3 regions of the Sulfitobacter sp. SK025 genome follow, and region 3 is predicted to be linked to each of the others. Evidence: riboswitches for the same ligand, from Rfam matches in the RefSeq annotation. Region 3 holds a riboswitch; each other region holds the start of a gene.
The links. A riboswitch is a leader RNA that binds a small molecule or an ion and turns the genes downstream of it on or off. The one in region 3 is predicted to bind cobalamin.
Positions count from the first base shown of each region.

Region 1: it holds a riboswitch for cobalamin, as region 3 does, so the genes downstream of both, C1J04_RS07355 (ABC transporter substrate-binding protein) here and C1J04_RS14810 (energy-coupling factor ABC transporter permease) in region 3, are expected to answer to the same signal.
Region 2: it holds a riboswitch for cobalamin, as region 3 does, so the genes downstream of both, bluB (5,6-dimethylbenzimidazole synthase) here and C1J04_RS14810 (energy-coupling factor ABC transporter permease) in region 3, are expected to answer to the same signal.

Region 1 covers NZ_CP025808.1:1,523,361-1,526,631, reverse strand. The annotation lists gene C1J04_RS07365 (SDR family oxidoreductase) at 64-1,011, shown strand; tRNA gene C1J04_RS07360 (tRNA-Glu) at 1,196-1,270, shown strand; cobalamin riboswitch at 1,393-1,591, shown strand; gene C1J04_RS07355 (ABC transporter substrate-binding protein) at 1,736-2,752, shown strand; gene C1J04_RS07350 (FecCD family ABC transporter permease) at 2,749-3,271, shown strand, end outside.
Region 2 covers NZ_CP025808.1:1,020,044-1,023,314, reverse strand. The annotation lists gene C1J04_RS04910 (hypothetical protein) at 1-651, opposite strand, end outside; gene bluB (5,6-dimethylbenzimidazole synthase) at 889-1,569, opposite strand; cobalamin riboswitch at 1,620-1,797, opposite strand; gene C1J04_RS04900 (hypothetical protein) at 1,834-2,595, opposite strand; gene C1J04_RS04895 (BCCT family transporter) at 2,962-3,271, shown strand, end outside.
Region 3 covers NZ_CP025808.1:3,013,678-3,016,948, reverse strand. The annotation lists gene cobF (precorrin-6A synthase (deacetylating)) at 1-642, opposite strand, end outside; gene C1J04_RS14810 (energy-coupling factor ABC transporter permease) at 703-1,386, opposite strand; cobalamin riboswitch at 1,459-1,672, opposite strand; gene cobA (uroporphyrinogen-III C-methyltransferase) at 1,701-2,417, opposite strand; gene C1J04_RS14800 (cobyrinate a,c-diamide synthase) at 2,414-3,271, opposite strand, start outside.

The DNA.
Region 1 (3,271 bases), 1.5 Mb from region 3:
TACCCTTCAACATCAAACACAGCGCGCATCGCTGCCGCGCTGACATCGAAAAGGAACATGACGATGAAGGACACGACTTTCGGACCCAAAGGCTGGACACCTGATCGCCTTGGATCGCTCAAGGGGAAAACATATCTCATCACCGGCACGACGGCCGGTGCGGGCTTTCAGGCCACGCGCATCCTGCTGTCCAAGGGGGCAAAAGTCGTCATGCTGAACCGCAACGCCGACAAGTCCCTCGCCGCGGTCAAAACGCTCAAGGACGCCTTCGGTCCCAACGCCGAGGTGAGCTTTGTGCGAATGGACCTGTCTGATCTGGCCAGCGTGCGCGCCGCGGCTGAAGAGGTGCAAAGCACCGTTCCCCGGATTGACGCGCTGATCTGCAACGCTGCCATCGCGCAGGTGCCAACACAGCAACTGACCGTTGACGGGTTCGAAAGCCAGCTTGGCACCAACCACTACGGACACTTCCTGCTGTGCGGGATGCTGTTTGATCGCATTCAGGAAAGCGCGGGCCGGATCGTCGTGGTGTCCAGCCTCGGGTACAACATGGGGATCAAGACGATCCAGTTCGACGACATGAACTGGGACAAGAACTATAGCGCCAACGCGGTCTACAGCCAAAGCAAGCTGGCGCAGATGATGTTTGCCTATGAGCTTCAGGACCGGCTGAAAGCGACCGACAGTCGCGTTGAGGTATACGTCTGCCACCCCGGCGCGTCGGCGACCTCGCTGATCAGCACAAGCGGCGGGCTTTTCACACGGGTCACCTGGTGGATGATGAGCAAGACGCCAATGGTGCAATCCGCCGAAAAAGGCGCGTATCCCGAGGTCATGTGCGCGACCGAAGACGGGTTGGCGCAGCGCGCGCTTTATGGCCCGACCGGATGGCTGCAAACCGGAGGGCCCGTTGGCAAAGGCACGCTGAACCCCCATGCCTACGACAAACCCGTGATGGAGAAACTCTGGACCGTCTCCGAAAAAGCGACGGGTTTTCACTGGGAAACCTAAGGGAAACGCGCGCCCGCATCCCGAGCGCGGCGCGCGTTTCACACGGCGATCCCCTCTCGCCATACGCCCCTTGGAATACGGCATTAAAATCTGTGATTTTTTTGCCGTATTTCCCCGCTTTCTCATGCGGCTTACACTTGCGCCCGCCGATGGCTTTGCCTAAAGAAGCGCTCACAAGTTAAGTGGCCCGTTCGTCTATCGGTTAGGACGTCAGGTTTTCAACCTGAAAAGAGGGGTTCGACTCCCCTACGGGCTGCCACTTGGTTTTCCATCCGTTTGTTATTTGCCTCTCGCCCGTTCTGCGGAACCGTGGCCTGCGTTATTTGCCTTTGTCACGCGATGACGACCGCAAAAACGCAACTTGACGGGTGGGCGGACAACTGTCATCGAAACCGGGTCGGTTTCCTTCGGGAAATAATAGGGAATTCGCCATCCGCGCTTTGCTGTGGATGAACCGGAACTGCCCCCGCAACTGTAGACGGTGAGCTACCTCCATCATGCCACTGGGCCTAAAGGTCCGGGAAGGCGGGGACAGCCGCGATCCGTCAGTCAGGAGACCTGCCGACACTGAACCTGAAACACCGGGCGGGGTTGCTCGGGAGAGGATGATGATGGGACCGGATCTTACCACAAGCGCAGACCAAAATGCGCCCGCGCGCCGTTTGGCTGGCCCCTTCTCTTTCTATTCAAAGACCCCGGCATCGGACCAACCGGAGCCCTTGATATGAAACCATTTTTTTCCAGCCTGACCCTGATTGCGAGCCTTGCAGGCAGCACCGCGCTTGGCGCAGAGACAGACTATCCGCTGACCATCGACAACTGCGGCCATACGCTCAGCTTTGACGCGGCACCCCAGACCACCGTCACCATCGGGCAATCCACGACAGAGATCCTGTATCTGCTGGGCCAGCAGGACCGGATCGCGGGAACCTCTGTCTGGTTCAGCCCCGTTTTGCCAGAGTTCAAAGAGACAAACGATGCGATTGAACGGCTGGCGGACAACGACCCCAGCTTTGAAAGCGTGTTGGGCAAACGCCCCGATCTGGTCACCGTGATGTATGAATGGCACGTCGGCCCCGAAGGTATGGTCGGCACCCGCGACAGCTTTCACGAGGTGGGCGTGCCGACCTATGTGATGCCCACCGATTGCGCGGCCAAGGATAACTCTGTCGGCGCGGACGGCACGCGATCCGAACTGTTCACGACCCAGCAGCTGTATACCAGCATCGAAGAGCTCGCCCTGATCTACAACGCGCAAGACGCCGGTGCCACGCTGCTGGCAGACCTGCAATCGCGCGAGGCAAAGGCGGTCGAGAAAGCCAAATCGCTGAACCTGCCCCAAGGCACCTCGGCGCTGTTCTGGTTCTCGTCGTCCGAGATGGCGGCGGACCCTTATGTCGCAGGTCAACAGGGTGTGCCCGCCTATATGATGGACAAGCTTGGCGTCGAAAACGTCGTGACCTCGGCCGAGGAATGGCCGCTGGTCGGCTGGGAGACTCTGGCGAAGTCCGACCCGACGTTCATCGTGCTTGCCAAAATGGACCGCCGCCGCTTCCCCGCGGATGACATCGAGAAAAAGCGCGCCTTCCTGATGAACGACCCCGTCGCCCGCGAGATGACCGCGGTGAAAGAGGGCCGCATCATCACGATGGACGCCCATGCGATGGACCCGACCGTGCGTGCGATCTATGCGCTGGAAACGATGGCTGACGCGCTGTCCGGTTTCGATCTGGCCGAATGACCGCAATCGACCGCTCTGTGACGCGCAGGCCGCAGTGGCACTGGTGGGTGATTATCCCGCCCGTGCTGTTGGCCGCACTGCTGTTTGGTGCGGCCATCGGCGAGGTCTCTATCCCGCCGCTGGTGGTGCTGAAGGTGCTGGCCAACAAGGCGCTGAACGCGGGCTATGCGGTCGACAAAATTGACGAAGGCATCGTGTGGAACTACCGCATGGCGCGGGCCGTGGTGGCGATGTGCTGTGGTGCCGGTCTGGCGCTGTCGGGCGTCGTGTTGCAGGCACTGCTGCGCAATGCGCTGGCGGATCCCTATCTGCTGGGCATCTCTGCGGGGGCGTCCACAGGCGCTGTTGCGGTAACCATCCTCGGGCTGGGGGGTGGTGCCATTTCGCTGTCTATCGGTGCGTTCAGCGGGGCGCTGGTGGCCTTTGCCTTTGTCGCCTTGCTGGCGCAGGCGGCGGGGGGCGGTGTGGGCCTGCGGGCCGCGGGCGTGATCGTGCTGGCCGGTATTGCGGGCAGCCAGA
Region 2 (3,271 bases), 1.0 Mb from region 3:
GCTCACCTCACCCGTGCGGTAGATATTCGCGACGATGCTGGCGGTCTGCTCTGCCAGTTGCTCGGGATCGGCCGTCAACGGGTCGACCTGATTGGGGCGCAAAAGCTGGTTCGACAGGTAATCTGTCGGATCATTCTTGGCCTCATCCGGGATTGCAGCACCCGCCGCATCGGCCAGCCCGGAGGCAGCACCTCCCACGGCAGAGCCCGCAGCTTCGACGACCGTACCAGCCGCTTTGCCTGCACCCGCAGCAACATTGCCCGCAGTATTGGCTGCAAAGCTCAGCGCGCTGGATAGCATCACGGCGGTGATCACAGACCCGAGGCCCCAAACAACCAGACCGTTGATCCCGTCACGTGCGGTCACTTCGTCATCCGTAGCGCTTTCGACGCGGCGGCGCATGCGGCCCGCGATATAACCACCGGCCAGATAGGAGGCGACCAGCGTGATCACCATCCATAGCGCGGTCAGCACCAGTTCAAGCGTCGATGAATTGTCGGTTCCGTCCAGCGTGATCGACGACAGGCCAAGTGCCGCGCCGAAGGTGGTCAGCAAAAGGCCGATCGCCACAGCGACAACGGTGCCCGCGAAAATTGCGGGCCAGTCGACATAGGATCCATCGGCAGTTTTTTCAGTGAGTGTCGTGTTCATGTAAATGCCTCCCCGGCGTTTGTTTACGCCAAGCCGACCAGCGACAGCACCGCCATAACCACGACCACAAGACCAACGAGATAAATGATACCGCCCATTTGGAAGAACTCCTCTATGCGTGCCGCACGCGGTATGCGTCGGCTTCACAAAGGCAACGTCAGGGAACCGGCATGGTTCCGCTGATGATACAAAATACCCGCACCGCGAGAGGTGACGTCGCGAACGACGAGGAACCGCCTAAGGATCGCCCTGCCACGTGCCGTCAAAGATCATCTCGTCCACGGGGAGCCGTTTGCTCCAGCCTTTCACCTCAAGTTCGGGCGTCTGGTAAAGCTCGTCCACGTGGCCCAGGCAGAGGTAGCCGACGATTTCTATCCGGTCGGGGATCTTAAGCAGATCACGCAGATCGGCATCGCGGAACACGCTGACCCAGCCCATCCCGATGCCCTCGGCGCGGGCGGCAAGCCAGAGGTTCTGGATCGCGCAGACGGTGCTATAAAGATCCATGCTTTGATTATGGGTGCGCCCCAGCACGACCTTACCGCCACGGCTGCGGTCACAGGTCACGCAGATATTGACCGGGGCTTTGCGGATGCCTTCGAGCTTCAGCGACCTGTAGGTTGTCTGGCGGTCGCCCTCGAACATCTGGGCGGCTTCTTCATTTGCGCGGTTGAAGGCTTGCCAGACCTGATCGCGTGCGGCCTGATCCCGGATGACGATGAAATTCCACGGCTGTGACAACCCGACGGACGGTGCGTGATGCGCGGCGGTCAGTATGCGGTGCAACACATCCTCGGCCACGGGATCGGGTAAAAACTGATCGCGTACATCGCGGCGGGTAAAGATCGCCTTGTACACGGCGTCGCGTTCAGCATCTGAAAAAGGCGCGGCGGGTGCCAGCGCAGAGGGTATCGGCATTGTTCAGTCCCCAACAATACGTTTATGCGCCAATCCCGCTGTCCATGCGGGGCAAGCTGTACTGTCTGGCCGGTCTTCTGACTTAGGGTCGTCTGGTCCGCGCGCCTTCCCGGAATATTCCAGTGGCCTATGCGCAAACCATCCCCATTACAGCGTTGGGCACGTGCCGGAGTTTCACCAGCTTCCCGATTCTTCCGCGAGGCGGACACCAGACCCGGCCATTGGGCCACGGCTGTCCGCCCGGAACAAGCCCTAACGCGGGGATCAGCCGCGTTTGGTTGCGAAAATCTTCTTCATTACGGCGTCGAACTCGTTCCACGAGATGACGGCCTTGTTGCCCGCATAGCCGTGATAGTAGGACTGCCCGTTAGAGGTCGGGAAACCGGCCCAGATACGTGCGAGGTTTTCCATAAAGCGGTGGCGGCTGATCTTGCCCTTCTTGAACGCGTTAAACCCCGCATCGACCAAAAGGATATCCGCCAGCCCGTCCTGCACCGCCGAGGTAAAGCGGTCATTCTTGCTCAGGCCCGCCTGTCGCACCAGACTGCGCAGCGTGGATGGAATGAATTGGTATCGACCGATGGCATGCGGTTGGCCCGGCGTGCGGTCGATCCAGCGGTAGATTTCGCCGATGGTCATTTGCGTCGGACGCTGTGGCGGCAGCCGTTTGGCCCCGTATTGCACGGCGTCATAGCCCTTTGGACCCGCCTCGGCCCAAGCGATGAGGCTTTTGAGGTCCGCGGCAGTGCTGACCCCGCTGAGCTCTTGGAAAGACCGGCTGCGGCTGCTCACGGTTTTGGACCGGACCTGCGCTTTGGGCTGGACCTTATGGCGCAGCTTGATCTGACCCTGCCCTGCGGATTGCATGACGTTGAACGAGATGTCGCTTTGCATGGCAGAGCGCGCACCGGACAGGCTGAACCCTTCGGCGCTGACAGTGGTAGCGGCCAGAAGTGCCGCGGTTGCGATAATTGGTAGTGTGCAAGTAACTTTCATATCATCCCCCATGATGAAAAAATTTGTCATGGGACCATGGTGACCGCAGACGACCGCGCTTTCATTTGCGCAAGCAGGTGGGTCGGGGCCATGGACGGATAGGGCGGCATATCTTTTGGGATAGGGCGCTATCCCGCGGTGCGGTTGCCCCCTCCGTTCAGACGGGCGTGGGCAGTGCGGCACGCGGAACCGCCTCGGTGTTTCACCCGAATCCAAAGAGGGGATTCGCGGTAAAGCACGGAAAAAACGCATAGCCCGCGACCCGCAAACGGGGCGTCAAGCCCGCATCCGGGGGCTAAGCCATGATATTCATTTACTTATTTCCCGCGCAGCGGTGGTCGTTTTGTCGGAGTTGCGCTATGATTAGTCGCAAATACATAAAATGGAGAGCATCTAATGACAGATGAAACGTCGCCGGGTATCCCGACACCCGACGGGGCCGCTGCCGTAATCGACACGGATTACGAGATCGGCCAAGACAACAAAGAAGGCAGCGTGGGGCCCTTCGGCTTCGACATTCACAACCCGGTCTTCGCGATCTCGGGTGTGTGTATTGTTGCCTTTGTATTCTATACACTCGCGCTGCCCGAACAGTCTGGCGCGCTGTTCACATGGCTGTTCTCGTCGGTGACAAAGGGCTTTGACTGGTTCTTTATCTCTGCCGGTAACATCTTTGTGCTGTTCTGCCTGTTCCTGATCGTCACGC
Region 3 (3,271 bases):
CTCGTTCGGCATGCCGGCATAGGCGGTCCACCAGATGTGTACGTCACTGTGCTGCCGCAACACCTCGAAGGCGCAGGTGCCGTCCAGCATGACGGCAATCGTATCCACTCCCTGTGGCCAGCCATGATCGCGCAGCTGCCGACCGGTGGTGATCGTGACGGGATTGCCGATGGTGTTCAGCGGGATCGCATGGCCCGCCGTCAGTACCTGAAGAGAGGTGATCCCCGGCACGACATCGACGGTGAGTGTGACGGCCTTTTGCAACCGCTCCGCAATGCGCAGGGTGCTGTCATACAGCGACGGATCCCCCCAGACGAGGAAACCGACACGGCCGCCTTGGGGCAGGGTGCGCTGCATCTCGGCCAGCCAGACCTGTGCAATGGCGTCGTGCCAATCGTGGACGCCCGCGTGATAATCAGGGTTGGCGGCGTCGCGTTTGGGCAGGGTGAATTCGTGAATATCAGGCCCGTCCGACCGCAGCACCTGGGCGCAGATCTCGTGCCGCAGGCCAGCCAGATCATCCTTGCCCGCGCCCTTGGACGGGATCAGGATCACATCGCAGGCATTCAGCGCGTCGATGGCTTGTAATGTCAGGTGTTTGGGATTGCCGGACCCGATGCCGATCAGTGAAAGCGTAAACATCTTGAGGCTCCGGCAGGGGGTGACGCGGCCCGCAGAGTAGGGGCCGCGTCGGGTCTTGGATTATTCAGCGGCAGTCTGTGTCAGACGCTTGGTGAACAGCGCGCTGCCCGCGAAATCGCGCAGGGTTTTCGCGGCGGCGAGCACGGCCAGATCCACCAGCGGCTCGATCAGGATGACCATCATATAGGCCCCGCCAAAGCTCGCCACAGCGGCGATGTTGCTGGCGGCAAAGCCCTGACCGTAGATGGCCCAGAACGCCACCCAGCCTACAACGCCCGCCTGAAACGCGGTCGACAGCTTGAGCGCTTGAACATAGGTCAGATCAACATAGGCGGTGTTGGGCGCGATGATGCGTTTGGCCAGCGCCGAGACCATGAACAAGGGCACCAGCAGCGTGGTGACGTTCATCGTGTATTGCGGCAGGTCGATGGGGGCAAAGAACACGCCCTGCGCCAGCAGACCAAGCGCCAGACCGGCAGCCGCAGGGGCCACGCCGAACAGCAGGAACAGGGTCGACCCGAGGATCAGGTGCACTTCGCTCACGCCCACGGGGAAATGCGGGAAGACCTGAAAAAAGACAAAGGTCAGCGCGGTGGCCACCATGGCCCCGCCCGCAAAAGGCACGACGCCTTTTTCACGGACAGAGTCCATTGCGGTTTTCGCGGTATAGGCCGCAGCACCGGCGGCGGTGCCATAGGACAGGACCAGCTTGGCGCCGGTCACGACTTCGGGTTCGATATGCATATTCAGGTCTCCTTACCGTCTTCCCCGACGGCATAATGTGAAAGCCGCCCCGGGGGGCAGCCAGTTGGATCGGGGATCACCCCCATGACGGCAGGTCTCCTGACTTTGTGCGTCCATGCGTGCCGCGCCTTCCCAGGCGGTGTGGCCCAGTGGCAATGCGGGTTGCTCTTCACTTACAGGTGCGGGGGCAGTTCCGGATTTGGCACCTTTGCTTTGGCACCGCACCGTATTCCCTTTTCACCCCGATTGCCCGAAGGCGCACGGGGAACCGTCCGGAATAGGTGGTCATTTTCGGGCTGGTTTTGTCAAGTCATCTATTCGGTCAACGGCCCGTAAAGGATCAGCGCAGGCGCTGACGTTGCGGGATCCAGCGGCAGATGGGCAAGGCTTTCCACGGTGTGGCGGCTCAGCTTTTGATCGGGGGTCGATACCGCCTCTGCCAGCAGGGCTGGGGTCGAGGGGGGCAAGCCCGCCTCGATCAGCCGCGCGGCGAATCCCGCAAAGGTGCGGCGGCCCATGTAGACGACCGTGGTCGCCGTAGGGTCGGCCAGCGCCGCCATGTTCAGATCTTCGGGCAAGGCACCCGATTCGCCGTGGCCGGTGATGAATTGCACCCGCCGCGCGGTCAGCCGCCGGGTCAGTGGGATCATCGCTGCCGCCGCCGCCGAAGACGCTGCCGTCACACCGGGGATGATCTCGAAGGCGACGCCTGCCGCTTTCAGCGCGGTCAGCTCTTCTTCAAGCCGGCCAAACACGCCCGCGTCCCCGCTTTTCAGCCGCACCACCCGCGCGCCGGTCAATGCGTGTTCGACCAGCAAACGGCTCACGTGATCCTGCTTCGGAGACAGCCGTCCGGCGCGTTTGCCCACCCCGATCAGATCCGCCTCGGGCGAGACATGCTCAAGGATCGGACCCGCCGACAGATCGTCGAACAGAACGACTTCGGCCTCTTGCAACCGCTTTACCGCTTTCACGGTCAGCAGTTCGGGATCACCCGGTCCGGAGGAGACGAAAGAGACAAAACCGCTCATGACGCCCCCGCAATCAGGTGAAAGAACGTGCCCGTTGCATGGCCCCGGCGCGAGCCTGTCTCGGGCACTTCGGCCCCATTGGCATCGACCACCCGCGCCAGCGGCGTGTCTGGTTGCGACAGGATGGTAGAATAGTGGAATTCATGTCCCCGCAACCGCGCGCCCGCGTCATAGCCGGGGCCGGGTTCGTTCAGCGTGGCAAGCCGGTAGCCCAGATGCATCTTGCGCTTCTCATAGCTGGTTTCCAGCCCCAGCAGCCCCGCCATCTGATGCCGCACGCCTTCCTTGTCGACCAATCCGGCCCCCATCGCCATATAGCCCCCGCATTCCCCATGCACCGGGCGCGTCGTGGCGAATTGTTGCAGGCTGTCGCGGAACTGCGCGGCAGCGGCAAGGCGTCCGGCATGCAGTTCGGGATAGCCACCGGGCAGCCAGCAGATGTCGGCGCTGTCGTCCGGTGCCTCATCCGCCAGCGGCGAGAAGGGCAACACCTGCGCACCCGCGGCGATCCAGTGGTCCAGCAAATGCGGATAGATGAACGAAAACGCGGCATCCTTGGCCAAAGCGATCCGTTGACCGGGGGGCGGAGGCAAGACATCTGGCCCGTCGGGGATACTGCGCCCTTGGGCGGCAGAGACGATCAGATCAAGGTCGATATGCTGCGCGATGAAATCACCTGCCGCATCCAGCAGCTTCATCAGCTCGGGCTGTTCCTCGGCCTGCACCAGACCCAAGTGGCGTTCCGGCAGCGTGACTGACCCTTGACGGGGCAGTGCGCCCAGAACGGGGATGCCGACCTGCTCCATCCCGAGACGCAGCAGCGCCTCGTGACGGGGGCTGGCGACCTTGTTCAG